2 regions of the Streptomyces sp. NPDC047917 genome follow, and region 2 is predicted to be linked to the other one. Evidence: riboswitches for the same ligand, from Rfam matches in the RefSeq annotation. Region 2 holds a riboswitch; the other holds the start of a gene.
What was found. Region 2 has a riboswitch for glycine ahead of gcvP (aminomethyl-transferring glycine dehydrogenase). Riboswitches for the same ligand answer to the same signal wherever they lie in the genome.
Positions count from the first base shown of each region.

Region 1: linked by a shared signal. The riboswitch ahead of gcvT (glycine cleavage system aminomethyltransferase GcvT) and the one ahead of gcvP (aminomethyl-transferring glycine dehydrogenase) in region 2 are both predicted to bind glycine.

Region 1 is NZ_JBIDCA010000023.1:13,121-20,799, reverse strand. Features, by position in the region: gene ACGF8B_RS39720 (ABC transporter substrate-binding protein) at 1-1,556, opposite strand, end outside; gene ACGF8B_RS39715 (ABC transporter permease) at 1,652-2,656, opposite strand; gene ACGF8B_RS39710 (enhanced serine sensitivity protein SseB C-terminal domain-containing protein) at 3,157-3,936, opposite strand; gene ACGF8B_RS39705 (enhanced serine sensitivity protein SseB) at 4,115-4,885, opposite strand; gene ACGF8B_RS39700 (AAA family ATPase) at 4,954-5,643, opposite strand; glycine riboswitch at 5,803-5,900, shown strand; gene gcvT (glycine cleavage system aminomethyltransferase GcvT) at 6,042-7,178, shown strand; gene gcvH (glycine cleavage system protein GcvH) at 7,271-7,648, shown strand; gene glyA (serine hydroxymethyltransferase) at 7,669-7,679, shown strand, end outside.
Region 2 is NZ_JBIDCA010000017.1:6,304-13,982, forward strand. Features, by position in the region: gene ACGF8B_RS34915 (FHA domain-containing protein) at 1-230, shown strand, start outside; gene ACGF8B_RS34920 (MerR family transcriptional regulator) at 248-991, shown strand; gene ACGF8B_RS34925 (bifunctional nuclease family protein) at 1,045-1,518, shown strand; gene ACGF8B_RS34930 (MerR family transcriptional regulator) at 1,687-2,304, shown strand; gene ACGF8B_RS34935 (DNA polymerase IV) at 2,362-3,846, shown strand; gene ACGF8B_RS34940 (PRC-barrel domain-containing protein) at 3,771-4,139, opposite strand; glycine riboswitch at 4,253-4,349, shown strand; gene gcvP (aminomethyl-transferring glycine dehydrogenase) at 4,544-7,429, shown strand; gene ACGF8B_RS34950 (DUF5999 family protein) at 7,517-7,679, opposite strand, start outside.

The sequences.
Region 1 (7,679 bases), on a different contig from region 2:
ATCTGCGGGTCCTTGATCTGGGACTCGTTGTAGTTACCGGTGTCCGAGAGGAACCGGCTGTCCCACAGCGGCTGGCCGAAGCCCTGGCCGGACGGGAAGTCCGGGCCCCAGCCGCTCATCGTCATGCCGTAGCCGCGCTTCTTCACGACGGACGGCGAGCCGGTGATGCTGGACGCCTCGGCGCCGTCGAGCGGGTCGACCTCGATCTTGATGCCGACCTTGCCGAGCTGCTCCTGGAGCGCCTCGGCGGTGTCGACCTCGCCCGGGTTGTTGTTGCGGGCGGTGAGCTTGGTGGAGAAGCCGGTCGGGTGACCGCACTGCTTCAGCTCGTCCTTGGCCTTGGCCAGGTCCGGCTTGCCCTTGCGGGCGAGGACGCCGTACGGGTCGTAGTCGCTGTGACCCTTGATGGAGACCGGCAGGGTGCTGTTGGCGATCGCACCACCGGCGATCTCGCCACCGCGGGTCTGCTGGAGACCGGCGAAGTCGGTGGCGTAGAAGACGGCCTTGCGGCAGTGGACGTCGTCCAGCGGCTTCGCGGTGTGGACGAGCGCGACGTAGCGGACGAAGGACGTCTGCATGTTGTCGACGCTGTCCTTGTGGTCCTGGACGGCGGTGACGCGGCCGGACTGGGTCATGCCGGTGCCGTTGAGGTCGACGTCGTAGTCGCCCTCCATCAGCTTCTTGTCGTTCTCCTCCAGGTTGGCGGAGATCGTCACGGTGACCTTGTCCGGGAGCGCGGCGCGCAGCGGGTCGGAGGCCTTCTGCCACTTGTCGTTGCGGACGAGCACGATGCTCTTGCCCGGCTTGTACGACTCGAACTTGTACGGGCCGGAGGAGAACGGGCGCTGGGTGTACTTGGCGCCGTTGTCCTTGTCCGCCTTCACGGGCGAGCCGGACGGCATGGCGAGGAACTGCTCGAAGTCACCGTTGGGCTTGGGCAGCTTGAAGACGATGGTGTTGTCGTCGGGCGTCTCGATCGACTTGAGACCGAGCTTGTCCGCGGACTTGTCCTTGTAGGGGCCCTTGTACTCGCCCTTGGGGTCCAGCGTCTGCTTGAGGTACTGCGGGCCACCGGTGATGGTGTCCGTCGCCCAGATGCGCTCGATGCCGTACTTGACGTCCTTGGAGGTCAGCTTCGAGCCGTCCTCCCAGGTGATGCCGTCACGCAGCTTGTACGTGTAGGTCTTGCCGCCGTCGGTGATCTCACCGGGGCCGGTGGCCAGGTCGCCGACCAGCTTGGTGGAGCCCGCACCCGGCTTGGTGTCGTAGCTGACCAGCTGGCGGGTGTAGAAGCGCATGAAGTCCCAGGCCATGCCGTAGTAGGCACGCTGGGGGTCGGCGGAGTCGAGGTCCTGCTTGCCGACCATCTTCAGCGTTCCACCCGTTTTGGTGGACGGGTTGGCGACCTTGTTGAACGCGGCGTTGAAGCCGGCGCCCTTCGACTTGCCGCCGCCTTCGCTGTCGTCGCCGCCGCCGCACGCCGTGGTGGTCATCAGCGCCGCGACCACGAGGGCCGCACCAGCGGTGAGCCGTCGTTTCGAGGTAACTGTGGACATTTTCTCGTAACCTCCGAGATCGCGGTCCCAGGCCGTTGCTTGCCGGAGAACCATGGGAAAAGCCACCTGACGATGCGGCAGGGGCAAGTCGTGGGTTATCGGGTCCCCTTGGGGTCCAGGGCGTCGCGCAGCCCGTCCCCGAAGAGGTTGAAGGCCAGCACGGTGATGAAGATCGTCACGCCGGGGAAGACCATGAACATCGGGTCGTGCTCGTACGTCTCCAGCGCGTCCCGCAGCATTCCGCCCCAGGAGGCGGTCGGCGGCCGGACACCGGCGCCCAGGAAGCTGAGGGCCGCCTCGGTGAGGATGTTGGTGGGGATCATCAGCGTCGCGTAGACGGTGATCGGCGCCACCAGGTTGGGCAGCAGCTCGCGGAAGAGGATGTGCGTCCGCCCGCCGCCGAGGCTGCGCGCCGCCTCCACGTACTCGCGCTCGCGCAGCGAGAGCGTCTGCCCGCGGACGATGCGTCCGACGTAGGGCCAGCCGAAGAAGCCGATGACGGCGACGAGTACGGCGATGCGCACGCCGCTGCCGGTGAGCCCGAGCAGGTCGTCGGGGAGGACCGAGACCAGGGAGATGATGAAGAGGAGCTGCGGGAAGGAGAGCAGCACGTCCATGACCCGGCTGATCACCGCGTCCACCCAGCCGCCGAAGTAGCCGGCGATGATCCCGAAGAGGGTGCCGAGGGCGACGGCGACCAGGGCCGCCAGGAACGCCACCAGCAGCGAGATCCGGGCGCCGTAGACGATCCGGCTGAAGATGTCGCGCCCCTTGTTGGGCTCGACGCCGAACAGGTAGTCGCCGCTCACGCCGCCGAGGCTGCCCGTGGGGAGATTGGTCAGCGGGTCGAGCAGGTCCTGGTGGAACTCGTTCGGCGGGTGCCCGAACAGGTTCACGATCAGCGGCGCGAAGACGGCCACCACGATCAGGACGAGGACAACGATGCCACCCGTCAGAGCGACCTTGTCCTGCTTCAGGCGGTTCCAGGCGATCTGCTTGAGCGACCGTCCCTCGACCTTCTTCACCCCGGAGTCGACTGCGGGACCGCCGGCCGCGATCGGATCCGCTTCCTTGGTCGGCTCGTGCAGTGGTGCCGTCATCGTGGCAAGGACCCCTCTCAACCGGCGGTGGCCGGGCCGAACTGGCCGCTGTGGCGGCGCGATCAGTCAGTCGTACGCAGAGGCGGCAAGACGCCCTTGCTGCGGGAGTCTTCATTGCCGTTACGACTGGTAGCCATACCGACAGGCGAATGGATGCCTAACCGTGATGCGCTCTGGGGTGTTCCGTTATCCGGACGGATGTGAACGCCCGCCGAACACAGGTCAGTTGATACGGAAGGGGGGCATGCGCGCGGATTCACGACGCATTCACCACGAGTTGTGCCGAGCACGGAAATCTCGGACATGGGCGGCCCGGTGGGCCGCGGCGCGGATGAACACGCCTTCACATTCGGGGAGTTGGCGCCCGATGGCCGCTTCCCGGACATCGGGAACGTACAGCCGCATTCGGGCTTCCGGGAGTGAACCGCCCCTTTACGGACGGCGGGAGGGCGCACCGGCCCTCCCGGTGCGGGGGACGAGCGGCCGGGTGTCCGGACGGGTCAGTACGCGCTCTGCGGCGGGTATCCGTAGCCCGCGACGGGGGCCGCCGGGGCGTGTGCCTCGCGGTCGTAGAACGGGCGGGCGTTGGCCCGCAGCCACATCGCGACCGGGTCGTACTCGTCGGACATCGCGACGGTGGAGACGGGCAGCCCCTCCGGGACGGCGGAGACCGACTGCTGCATCATCGCGCGCGCCGCGTCCACCGAGGGCGGGCTCGTGTCGTAGAGGTCGAGGCCGATGGTGAGGTACGGGACGCCGAGCGCGGGCTGCACCCAGGCGCGGCGCAGCGAGCGGATCGCCGGGGTGTGGTGGGCGTTCTGCGTGAGCAGGGCGTAGAACTGCGGGATCTCGATGGCCGGCTCGGTGAGCCGGAGCGGGCCGGCGGGCATCCGGTCGAGGCCGGTGGCGATCCGGCGCAGATCCAGCCAGGGGACGCCCACGCCGCCGCCCGGGGCGTGCGGGTTGAGCCAGATGCCCCAGCGGTCGGGGAAGAGGGTGCGGGCGATGTCCCGGCCGTCGACCAGCTCATGGGCGCGGTTCCAGCCACTGGCCGAGAGCTCCTGGGCGGAGGTCACGCAGGGGGCGTAGCCGAGGCCGTCGACCTCCATGTTCCCGTACTGGGCGTCGGGCGAGCCGGCCTGGCCCTGCCAGAGGAGCATCCAGATCCGGCCGCCCGCGAGGGCCTGCAGCAGCGCCTCGTACGCGTCGTAGCGCCCGGGCGTCACTTGGCGCAGCATGTGCTCGACCTGCCCGGCCGCCGCGGTGCCTGACGCACTCACCTGGTCCCGCCCCTCTTCGATCCACTGTGTCGGCCCGCCGCCCCGGGCACACGGGTGCGGCGTGATGCCGAGGCACCAGCCATGAAACCAGCTTATGCGCCGGTCCTGACACCGACTTGACGTCATGGGTCCGGGCGGTGTTCCCCACCGGTGCCCGGCGGAGGTCCCGCGCCGTGTTCTATATGCCCGCTCGCTGGTAGAACGGCCGGATCCGCTCCCGCATCCAGTCGCCGACCGGGTCCTGTGCCACGTCGAGCAGTACGAGATTGACCGGCCAGGGAACCCCGACCCGGCCCAGGGCGCGGCCGAGGGCGTCCATCGGGGCGTTGCGCCCCGCGCCGTCCCAGGTGGAGAACTCGACACCGATGAAGAGGACGGGGTCGCCTCCCTCGATGCTGGCGAGCGCCCGGCGGGCGGAGAGCACCACACCGCTCTCCTCGAACTCACCGGCCGCGGCGGCCAGGAAGTCGACCGGCTCCTCCTTCCAGTCCGGCTCGTACAGCCGGACCCTGCCGCCGCCGGCCGGCCCGTCCAGCGGGGTGCGCCCGGCCCGGCAGAGTTCGGCCACGGCGGGCGGCGGCAGCGGCATCCCGACCGCGCCGCCCGGGTTCACCGCGATGCCGAGCTGCGGGGGCAGTCCGCGGGCGAAGTCGCGGGCGGGCGCGACGGTGAAGGACATGTGGGCGCCGACACAGGCGAGGAACTGCTGTTCGGAGCTGAAGACCGGGACGTACGGGGCGCCCTCGATCTCCGTCGTCGGCAGGTCCAGGGCCCCCGAGTCCGGACCGCCGCCGTTGGGCAGCGGTACCCAGACCTGGCTGCGGCCGAGCACCTCGACGAGCCGTCCGCCCGCCTCCGGGCTGCCCACCGAGGCCATCAGCACTTCTTCGAGCTCGTTGCCCGGCCATCCGCCCTGCGGATGGGACTGGACCTGCGCCGGAACGTCCACTGCTTCCCCTTCTCGCCCAAGCCTTCCGGCAGAAGATTAACGCCCGGCCCCGAAGCGGCTCCGCCCCGCTACCGCCCGCCGGGCGGCCCGCCGGTGAACTCGATCCGGGCGAGCCGCCCCGCCGCCTCCCGGTCCAGCAGCACCGCCGAGCCGCATCCGGGCGGCAGCAGCCCCTTCTCCGTCGCCCGCAGCAGCCTGCCCACCGCCCTGCGGTGCCGGGCGAAGGCGTATCCCGATACGCCGCGTCCGCGCTCGCGCTGGCCCTCCCGCGCGGTCTCGGGCGTGACGTCGAGCAGGACCAGCCGCAGCGCCCGGCCCCGGCGCCGCGCGTCCCGGGCCAGCCAGCCGCGCACCCAGGACTGCGTCCCGCAGTCGTGGACGACGACGGACACCCCGGAACGCAGCACCCGCCACAGCCCCCAGTAGTGGGCGGCACGGACGAGCGGGCGGTAGAGGGCGTACGGGAATAACCGGGGCACGGACCGCGCCCAGCGGTCCCGGGTGTCCTGGGAGTCGATGGCGTGCGCCGTCGTCACCGCGCGCCGGATGAGCGTCGACTTGCCGCTGCCGGGCAGCCCGGAGACCACGACCACGTCGCCCGCCGCGAACCGCAGGGCGCGCGGGCTGCGCCCGGCCCGCTCCCGCAGATCCCGTACGACGGGCGCGCGCCCCGACATCTCCCTGGCCGGGGCCCCCGGCTGTGCGGGCATCGCCCCGTGTGCGAACCCCGCGGTCGTCGCGTACCGCTGCAACGTCATCGCCCTCCCCCTGTCGGATCACCCCACGTATGCCCCTGAAGTGTAAAGAAAAGGTAATGCGGCACAACCGTCCACGCCGGTGATTTCCGGCGGGGGACCGGGGCCCCACTCCGGCCCGATGCGTGCGATGATGGCCCGGCCAACTGCATAAAGGCCGTTCGAATCCGCGCGGGAGAGTTCCGGTCACTACCTGTGCCGGGCGCCGAAGGAGCAAGTTCCTCCCTTGAATCTCTCAGGCCCCGTACCGCGTGGATGAGGCAGATCTGAAAAGCGGGCCGCTTCGCGGCTCCACCCAAGGTGCAAGCCGAACCCTTCCAGGGGGTCTCGGCGAACCTCTCAGGTTCCGATGACAGATGGGGAGGGATCGTCCTCGTCGTCATGCCCTGGGAGCCATATCCATGAGCACCGCCCCCCGCCTCACCGCCCTCGATGCCCTGCACCGTTCGCTGGGCGCGACCATGACCGACTTCGCGGGCTGGGACATGCCCCTGCGGTACGCCAGTGAGCGCGACGAGCACAACGCGGTGCGCACGAAGGCCGGACTCTTCGACCTGTCGCACATGGGCGAGATCACCGTCACCGGCCCCGCGGCCGCGGCCTTCCTGAACTTCGCGCTGGTCGGCAACATCGGCACCGTCGCCGTGGGCCGGGCGCGCTACACGATGATCTGCGCCGAGGACGGCGGCATCCTCGACGACCTGATCGTCTACCGGCTGGGGGAGGCGGAGGCCCCCGAGTATCTGGTCGTCGCCAACGCGGGCAACGCCCAGATCGTGCTGGACGCGCTGACGGCCCGCGTCGAGGGCTTCGACGCCGAGGTGCGCGACGACCGGGACGCGTACGCGCTGCTCGCCGTCCAGGGCCCGGAGTCCCCCGCCATCCTGGCCTCGGTCACCGACGCCGACCTGGACGGCCTGAAGTACTACGCCGGTCTGCCGGGCACGGTCGCCGGTGTCCCCGCGCTGATCGCCCGTACCGGCTACACCGGCGAGGACGGCTTCGAGCTGTTCGTCGCCCCCGAGCACGCCGAGCGGCTGTGGCAGGCGCTGACCGAGGCGGGCGCCTCCCGGGGCCTGATCCCGTGCGGGCTCTCCTGCCGCGACACGCTGCGCCTGGAGGCGGGCATGCCGCTGTACGGGCACGAGCTGACCACGGAGCTCACCCCCTTCGACGCCGGTCTCGGCCGGGTCGTGAAGTTCGAGAAGGAGGGCGACTTCGTCGGCCGCAAGGCCCTTGAGGCCGCCGCCGAGCGCGCCGAGACCGCTCCGCCGCGCAAGCTGGTCGGCCTGGTCGCCGAGGGCCGCCGGGTGCCGCGCGCCGGCTACCCCGTTGTCGCCGTGGGCGGAGCCGGCGTCCAGGTCGTCGGGGAGGTCACCTCCGGCGCCCCGTCCCCGACCCTGGGCAGGCCGATCGCCATGGCATACGTCGACGCCGCGCACGCCACGCCCGGCACCGAGGGCGTCGCGGTGGACATCCGTGGCACCCACGAGCCGTACGAGGTCGTGGCGCTGCCGTTCTACAAGCGCCAGAAGTGACCCCCGCGCTCATCGAGAAGTGACGCAGTCGCGTCTCACACCGTAAGACCACCGTTCATCAGCACTCCCCCGCGTACAGGAGAATTCAGGTCATGAGCAACCCCCAGCAGCTGCGTTACAGCAAGGAGCACGAGTGGCTGTCGGCCGTCGAGGACGGTGTGGCCACGATCGGCATCACCGAGTACGCGGCCAACGCGCTCGGCGACGTCGTCTACGCCCAGCTCCCCGCGGTCGGTGACACGGTGACCGCGGGCGAGACCTGCGGTGAGCTGGAGTCGACCAAGTCGGTCAGCGACCTGTACTCCCCGGTCACCGGCGAGGTCACCGAGGCGAACCAGGACGTCGTGGACGACCCGTCGCTGGTGAACTCCGCTCCCTTCGAGGGCGGCTGGCTGTTCAAGGTACGCGTCACGGAGGAGCCGGCCGACCTGCTCTCCGCCGACGAGTACACCGAGTTCTCCGGCAACTAAAGACCCCAAGGGACCACCTGATGTCGCTTCT
Region 2 (7,679 bases):
CCGGCCGTCACCCGCAGAGCGACATCTTCCTCGACGACGTGACGGTGTCGCGGCGGCACGTGGAGTTCCGCAGGAGCCCCGACGGCAGCTTCACGGTCGGCGACGTGGGCAGCCTGAACGGCACCTACGTCAACCGTGAGCGCATCGACTCCGTCGCCCTGTCCAACGGCGACGAAGTGCAGATCGGCAAGTACCGGCTGGTCTTCTACGCGAGCCAGCGCGGCATCTGACCCGTCAGGGAAGGTCCATGCTGAGAACACCGACGGGCGGTGCCGTGGCCGGCACCGCCACCGGCGACGACCGCCCGATGAGCATCGGCACGGTGCTCCTGCGGCTGCGGGAAGAGTTCCCCGAGGTCACGATCTCCAAGATTCGCTTCCTGGAGGCCGAAGGACTCGTCGAACCGCAGCGGACCCCTTCCGGCTATCGCAAGTTCCGCGGCGCCGACGTGGAGCGGCTGGCACAGGTGCTGCGCATGCAGCGGGACCACTACCTCCCGTTGAAGGTCATCCGTGAGCATCTGGATGCCCTGGCCCGTGGTGAACAGGCCGCCCTGCCTTCCGGGGGCGGCCCGCGGGACCTGACCGGCGGCGGCTGGGACGCGGAGCCCGGACGGGCCACCGCGGCCCGGATCGGCCGTGCCGAGCTGCTGGCGGCCGTCGAGGCCACCGAGAGCGACCTCGACGAGTGGGAGTCGTACGGCCTGGTGGTTCCGACCCCCGAGGGCGGATACGACGCCGGGATGGTCACCGTGGCCAGGCTTGTGGCGGATCTGGGCAGGTTCGGTCTGGAGCCGCGTCACCTGCGTGCCGTGCGGGCCGCTGCGGATCGCGAGGTCGGGCTCATCGAGCAGGTGGTCGCACCCTTGCGGCGGCACCGGAATCCGCAGACCAGAGCCCATGCGGAGGCCACTGCGAAAGAACTCGCGGAGCTGTCCGTGAGGCTTCATTCGGCCCTTGTACAGAGCGCCCTGCACATCCGGCTCCACTGATCGCGCCGGTGCCCGACTACCCAAACCTGCCGGGCACGTCCTAGGGTTGCTGTGTGAACGAGCTCGACGTTGTGGGTGTCCGGGTGGAAATGCCCTCCAACCAACCGATCGTGCTCCTGCGTGAAGTGGGAGGCGACCGGTACCTCCCCATTTGGATCGGTCCTGGTGAGGCGACCGCGATCGCCTTCGCCCAGCAGGGCATGGCTCCGGCCAGGCCGCTGACCCATGATCTCTTCAAGGATGTGCTTGAGGCCGTCGGCCAGGAGCTCACCGAGGTCCGCATCACGGACCTGCGGGAAGGGGTCTTCTACGCGGAGCTGGTCTTCGCCAGCGGGGTCGAGGTGAGCGCGCGGCCGTCCGACGCCATAGCGCTCGCTTTGCGCACCGGCACGCCGATCTACGGCAGTGACGGGGTGCTCGACGACGCGGGTATCGCCATCCCGGACGAGCAGGAGGACGAGGTGGAGAAATTCCGCGAGTTCCTCGATCAGATCTCTCCGGAGGATTTCGGCACCAACAGTCAATGACCGTTCTTCGGGGTGGCCGTCAGCGCATCCGGCAAGCCTTTCCCGCTCGGGAGACACGGGAAACCACCCTCAGGGTGATTATCACTCGGCGTGCCGAGTGTGGCGATCGTTGACGCACCCCGAGTGACTGCCTACCTTCGAGATGGCAGGTCAAGGACGGAGGTCGGCGTGAGAAGCAGCGGCGACGGTACGGCAGCGGGTGGGCCGTATCCGCAGCAGGGGAGTACAGCCGACCACACCATCATGCAACCGGTTAAACCGGCGGCGGTGGCGGGGGACGAAGTGGCATCGGCCGGCGACATCGGCTACCGCGGGCCGACCGCCTGTGCGGCCGCCGGGATCACATACAGGCAGCTCGACTACTGGGCGCGTACGGGCCTGGTGGAGCCGAGTGTGCGTCCGGCTTACGGCTCCGGGACACAGCGCCTCTACAGCTTCCGGGACGTCGTCCTGCTGAAGATCGTGAAGCGTTTCCTGGACACCGGAGTGGCTCTCCAGAACATCCGCACCACGGTTCAGCATCTGCGGGCCCGCGGATTCCAGGACCTTGAGCGGATGACGCTGATGAGCGACGGGGCGACGGTCTACGAGTGCTCCTCGCCCGACGAGGTCGTCAGTCTGCTCCAGGGCGGCCAGGGGGTCTTCGGCATCGCGGTGGGAGTGGTGTGGCAGGACGTGGACGCCGCGCTCTCGCAGTTGCACGGCGAGCGGGTGGACACCGGCGAGACCCTCATCGGGAACAACCCCACCGATGAGCTTGCGCGGCGGCGCAACCGCGCCGGCTGACGCGGCCGGGGGTTCGGGCGCGGCCATTGTCAGTGCCGTAGGGCAGCATCGATTGATGTGAGAGCCGCGCCCACCATCCTGCATCTGGACATGGATGCCTTCTACGCCTCTGCGGAGCAGGCGGCGAAGCCGAGCCTGCGCGGCAAGCCGGTGGTGGTGGGCGGGCTCGGGCCGCGCGGAGTGGTCGCCACCGCGTCGTACGAGGCGCGTCGCTTCGGGGTGCACTCGGCGATGCCGACGGCGCAGGCGCGGCGGCTGGCGCCCAATGCGGCCTATCTGGTGCCGCGCTTCCAGCTCTACCGGACCGTGAGCGACCAGGTGATGGAGCTGCTGGCACGGCTCTCCCCGCTGGTCGAGCCCCTCAGCCTGGACGAGGCCTTCGTGGACCTGGAGGCCGGGGGGACGGCCGACGACACGGCCTCGGCGCTGGAGATCGGCGCGCAGCTGCGTACGGCGATCAAGGAGGTCACCGGGCTCACCGGATCGGTCGGGCTCGCCGGTTCCAAGATGCTGGCCAAGATCGCCTCGGAGGAGGCGAAGCCGAACGGCCTGCTGCTCATAGAGCCGGGCACGGAGCGGGCGCTGCTCGCGCCCATGTCGGTGCGGATCCTCCCCGGTGTCGGGCCGACGACGGCGGATCATCTGCGCCGGGCCGGGATGACGACGGTCGACGACCTGGCCGAGGCGGGTGAGGACGAGCTGGTGCGCCTGCTGGGGAAGGCGCACGGGAGCTCGCTGCACCGGATGGCGTTCGGGTACGACGACCGGCCGGTGGTCGCGGAGCGGGACGCCAAGTCGGTGTCGGTCGAGGACACCTTCGACGCCGACCTGCACGACCGGGTGCGGATCAGGGCCGAGGTCGAGCGGCTGGCCGACCGCTGCGTACAGCGGCTGCGGGGCGCGGGGCGGTCCGGGCGCACGGTGGTGCTGAAGGTGCGCCGGTACGACTTCTCGACGCTCACGAGGTCCGAGACGCTCCGTGGGCCCACGGACGACCCCACGGTGGTCCGTGAGGCCTCCGCACGGCTCCTGGAGGCCGTTGACACCACCGGGGGCGTCCGGCTCCTCGGAGTGGGGGTGACGGGGCTTGCCGACTACACACAGGAGGACCTCTTCGCGCAGGCCGCCGGGGAGCGCGCCGCTGCCGAGGAGTCGGCCGGGGAATCAGCCGGGGAACCGGCAGCGGGGACGGCACCGGCGGGGGACGAGGCGACCGGGCCGCCCGGCGATCCCCGGGCGGAGGTCCCGGAGAGTGCCGAGCAGCGCGCGGCACGGCGCTGGCCCGCCGGACACGACGTGCACCACGAGACGCACGGCCACGGCTGGGTGCAGGGCAGCGGCGTCGGACGGGTGACGGTGCGGTTCGAGGAGCCCGGATCGCCGCCCGGCCGGGTGCGTACGTTCCGGATCGACGACCCGGAGCTCCGGCCCGCCGATCCGCTGCCCCTGGTGCGTGACCCGCAGGACTACTCGTCCTGGCCGGCCAGCCTGCCGAAGTCCCTGTCCGGGCCGGTCTCCTCCGGCGCGGAGTCCAGTCCGTAGTGCCGGTAGAGCTGGAGCTCCTGTTCCGGCGAGAGGTGGCGGCCGACACCAAAGTCCGGCGCGTCCTTGATCAGGGCACGGTCGAAGGGGATGCGGAGCGTGTCCTCCACGAATTCGCTGGGTTCCAGGGGGACGAACGCGTCCCGGCTGAAGAGTCCGGTACGTACGGCCGCCCACTCGGGCACACCGGTCGCGTCGTCGAGGTACACCTCGTCCACGGTTCCGATCTTGGTGCCCTTGCGGTCGAACGCCTTGCGGCCGATCAGGCTGCGCGGATCGATGTCGGTCTGCACGGTCCCTCCCACTGGTCGCGGCTACTCCACTAGCACTACAAAAAGGCAGATCCGGGTGGTTGGCCACTCGAGAAATCAGCCACGAAGCCCGCTGGTAGGCTGGTCATGGCTGCTGACCCCGTGCGGGAGAGTCCTCCGGAGCTGATCCGAAGGCGCCGAAGGAGCAAATCCTCCCCGGAATCTCTCAGGCCCCCGTACCGCACGGACGAGGTCACTCTGGAAAGCAGGGCGGGTTTCGTGCGGCCGAGTGCCGGTGCGATTCCCTTCCTCACCGACGGTGAAAGCCGGTACGCCGCACGGCGCGCCGGTGAAGCTCTCAGGTTGAGATGACAGAGGGGGAGGCCGTTCGGGCACCCGCGCCGTGGTGCCCCTCGCAGGTCGTGACAGACCAGGAGGCCTCCACCATGACCCCCCGTCGCACTCCGCTCTCCCAGCTGGAGCAGGGTATTCCGTTCGAGCAGCGCCACATCGGACCCGATGCCGAGGCGCAGTCGAAGATGCTCGCCCAGGTCGGTTACGGCTCGCTGGACGAACTCACCGCGGCCGCGGTGCCCGATGTCATCAAGAGCGCGGAGGCGCTCGGGCTGCCGGCCGCTCGCACCGAGGCCGAGGTCCTCGCCGAGCTGCGCGAGCTCGCGGACCGCAACCAGGTCCTGGCCCCGATGATCGGGCTCGGCTACTACGGCACCTTCACCCCGCCGGTAATCCTGCGCAACGTCATGGAGAACCCCGCCTGGTACACGGCCTACACGCCGTACCAGCCGGAGATCTCGCAGGGCCGGCTGGAGGCGCTGCTCAACTTCCAGACGATGGTCGCCGAGCTGACCGGGCTGCCGACCTCCGGCGCCTCGCTGCTCGACGAGGGCACCGCGGCCGCCGAGGCCATGGCGCTCTCCCGGCGCGTCGGCAAGGTGAAGAACGGGGTCTTCCTGATCGACGCCGACGCCCTGCCGCAGACGACCGCGGTCATCGAGACCCGCGCCGAGCCGACCGGTGTCGAGGTCGTCGTCGCCGATCTGTCCGACGGAATCCCGGCGGAGATCGCCGAGCGCGGTGTCTTCGGCGTGCTGGTTCAGTACCCGGGCGCCTCCGGAGCCGTCCGGGACATCAAGCCCGTCATCGAGCAGGCCCACGAGCTGGGTGCGATCGTCACGGTCGCCGCCGACCTGCTCGCCCTGACCCTGCTCACCTCGCCGGGCGAGCTGGGCGCGGACATCGCGGTCGGCACCACGCAGCGCTTCGGTGTGCCGATGGGCTTCGGCGGACCGCACGCCGGGTTCATGGCCGTGCGCGAGAAGTTCGCCCGCAGCCTTCCCGGCCGCCTGGTCGGTGTCTCCGTCGACGCGGACGGCAACAAGGCCTACCGGCTGGCCCTTCAGACCCGCGAGCAGCACATCCGCCGCGAGAAGGCCACCAGCAACATCTGTACCGCCCAGGTACTGCTCGCCGTCATGGCCGGGATGTACGCGGTGTACCACGGCCCGGACGGGCTGCGGACGATCGCGCGGCGCACCCACCGCTACGCGACGATCCTGGCCGAGGGCCTGCGCGCCGCCGGGGTCGATGTCGTGACGGGCGCCTTCTTCGACACCCTCACCGTGCGGGTCCCGGGCCGGGCCGCCGAGACCGTCGCCGCCGCCCGCGAGCACGGGGTCAACCTGCGGCTGGTCGACGCCGACCTGGTCTCCCTGGCCTGCGACGAGACCACGACCCGCACGCAGCTCGCCGCGGTCTGGGCCGCCTTCGGTGCGGACGGGGACATAGAGGCGCTGGACGCCACTCTCGCCGACACGCTGCCCGAGGGGCTGCTGCGTTCCGACGAGATCCTCACCCACCCGGTCTTCCACCAGCACCGCTCCGAGACCGCGATGCTGCGCTACCTGCGCAAGCTCGCCGACCGGGACTACGCGCTGGACCGCGGCATGATCCCGCTGGGCTCCTGCACCATGAAGCTGAACGCGACCACCGAGATGGAGTCGATCACCTGGCCCGAGTTCGGCGCGCTGCACCCCTTCGCGCCGGCCGAGCAGGCGCAGGGCTTCCTCACTCTCATCCGTGAGCTGGAGGAGCGTCTCGCCGAGGTCACCGGGTACGACGCCGTCTCGATCCAGCCGAACGCGGGCTCGCAGGGCGAGTTCGCCGGCCTTCTGGCCGTGCGGGCGTACCACCGCGCCAACGGTGACGAGCAGCGCACCGTCTGCCTCATCCCGTCCTCCGCGCACGGCACCAACGCGGCCAGCGCCGTCATGGCCGGCATGAAGGTCGTCGTCGTCAAGACCGCCGACGACGGCGAGGTGGACATCGAGGACCTGCGCGCCAAGATCGAGAAGCACCGCGACGAGCTCGCCGTGCTCATGATCACGTACCCGTCGACGCACGGCGTGTTCGAGGAGCACGTCGCCGACATCTGCGCCGAGGTGCACGACGCCGGCGGTCAGGTGTACGTCGACGGTGCCAACCTCAACGCGCTGGTGGGTCTCGCGAAGCCGGGCCGGTTCGGCGGCGACGTCTCGCACCTGAACCTGCACAAGACCTTCTGCATCCCGCACGGCGGCGGCGGCCCCGGCGTCGGCCCGGTCGGGGTGCGCGCGCACCTCGCGCCGTACCTGCCCAACCACCCGCTGCAGTCCGCGGCGGGCCCCGAGACCGGTGTCGGACCGATCTCGGCCGCCCCGTGGGGCTCGGCCGGCATCCTCCCGATCTCCTGGGCGTACGTACGTCTGATGGGTGGCGAGGGCCTCAAGCGGGCGACGCAGGTCGCCGTGCTCGCCGCGAACTACATCGCCAAGCGCCTGGAGCCGCACTACCCGATCCTGTACAACGGCCCGGCCGGTCTGGTCGCGCACGAGTGCATCGTGGACCTGCGGCCGATCTCCAAGGCCACCGGCGTCAGCGTCGACGACATCGCCAAGCGTCTGATCGACTACGGCTTCCACTCGCCGACCATGTCGTTCCCGGTCGCCGGAACGCTGATGATCGAGCCGACCGAGAGCGAGAACCTCGCGGAGCTCGACCGGTTCTGCGACACGATGATCGCCATTCGCGGCGAGGTCGAGAAGGTGGCCTCCGGTGAGTGGAGCGCGGACGACAACCCGCTGCACAACGCTCCGCACACCGCCGCGATGCTGGGCGGGGAGTGGAAGCACGAGTACAGCCGTGAGGTGGCGGTCTTCCCGGCCGGCGTCTCGGCCGCCGACAAGTACTGGCCGCCGGTGCGCCGGATCGACGGGGCCTTCGGTGACCGCAACCTCGTCTGCTCCTGCCCGCCGCTGGACGAGTACGACAACTGAGTCATGAACGCGGGGGAGTGACGCGGACATGCGTCGGGGCCGGTTCGGAGATTTCTCCGGGCCGGCCCCAGCTCGTACCGGCCGCGATCAGGCGGCCCTCATCACCCGGTCGGTCCCCAGGGGCCGGTGCGGTGCGATGATCTGACCGTCCGGGAGCAGCTCGCCGGTGTCCTCGAAGAGAAGGACCCCGTTGCACAGCAGGCTCCAGCCCTGTTCCGGGTGGTGGGCCGTCAGGCGGGCGGCTTCCCGG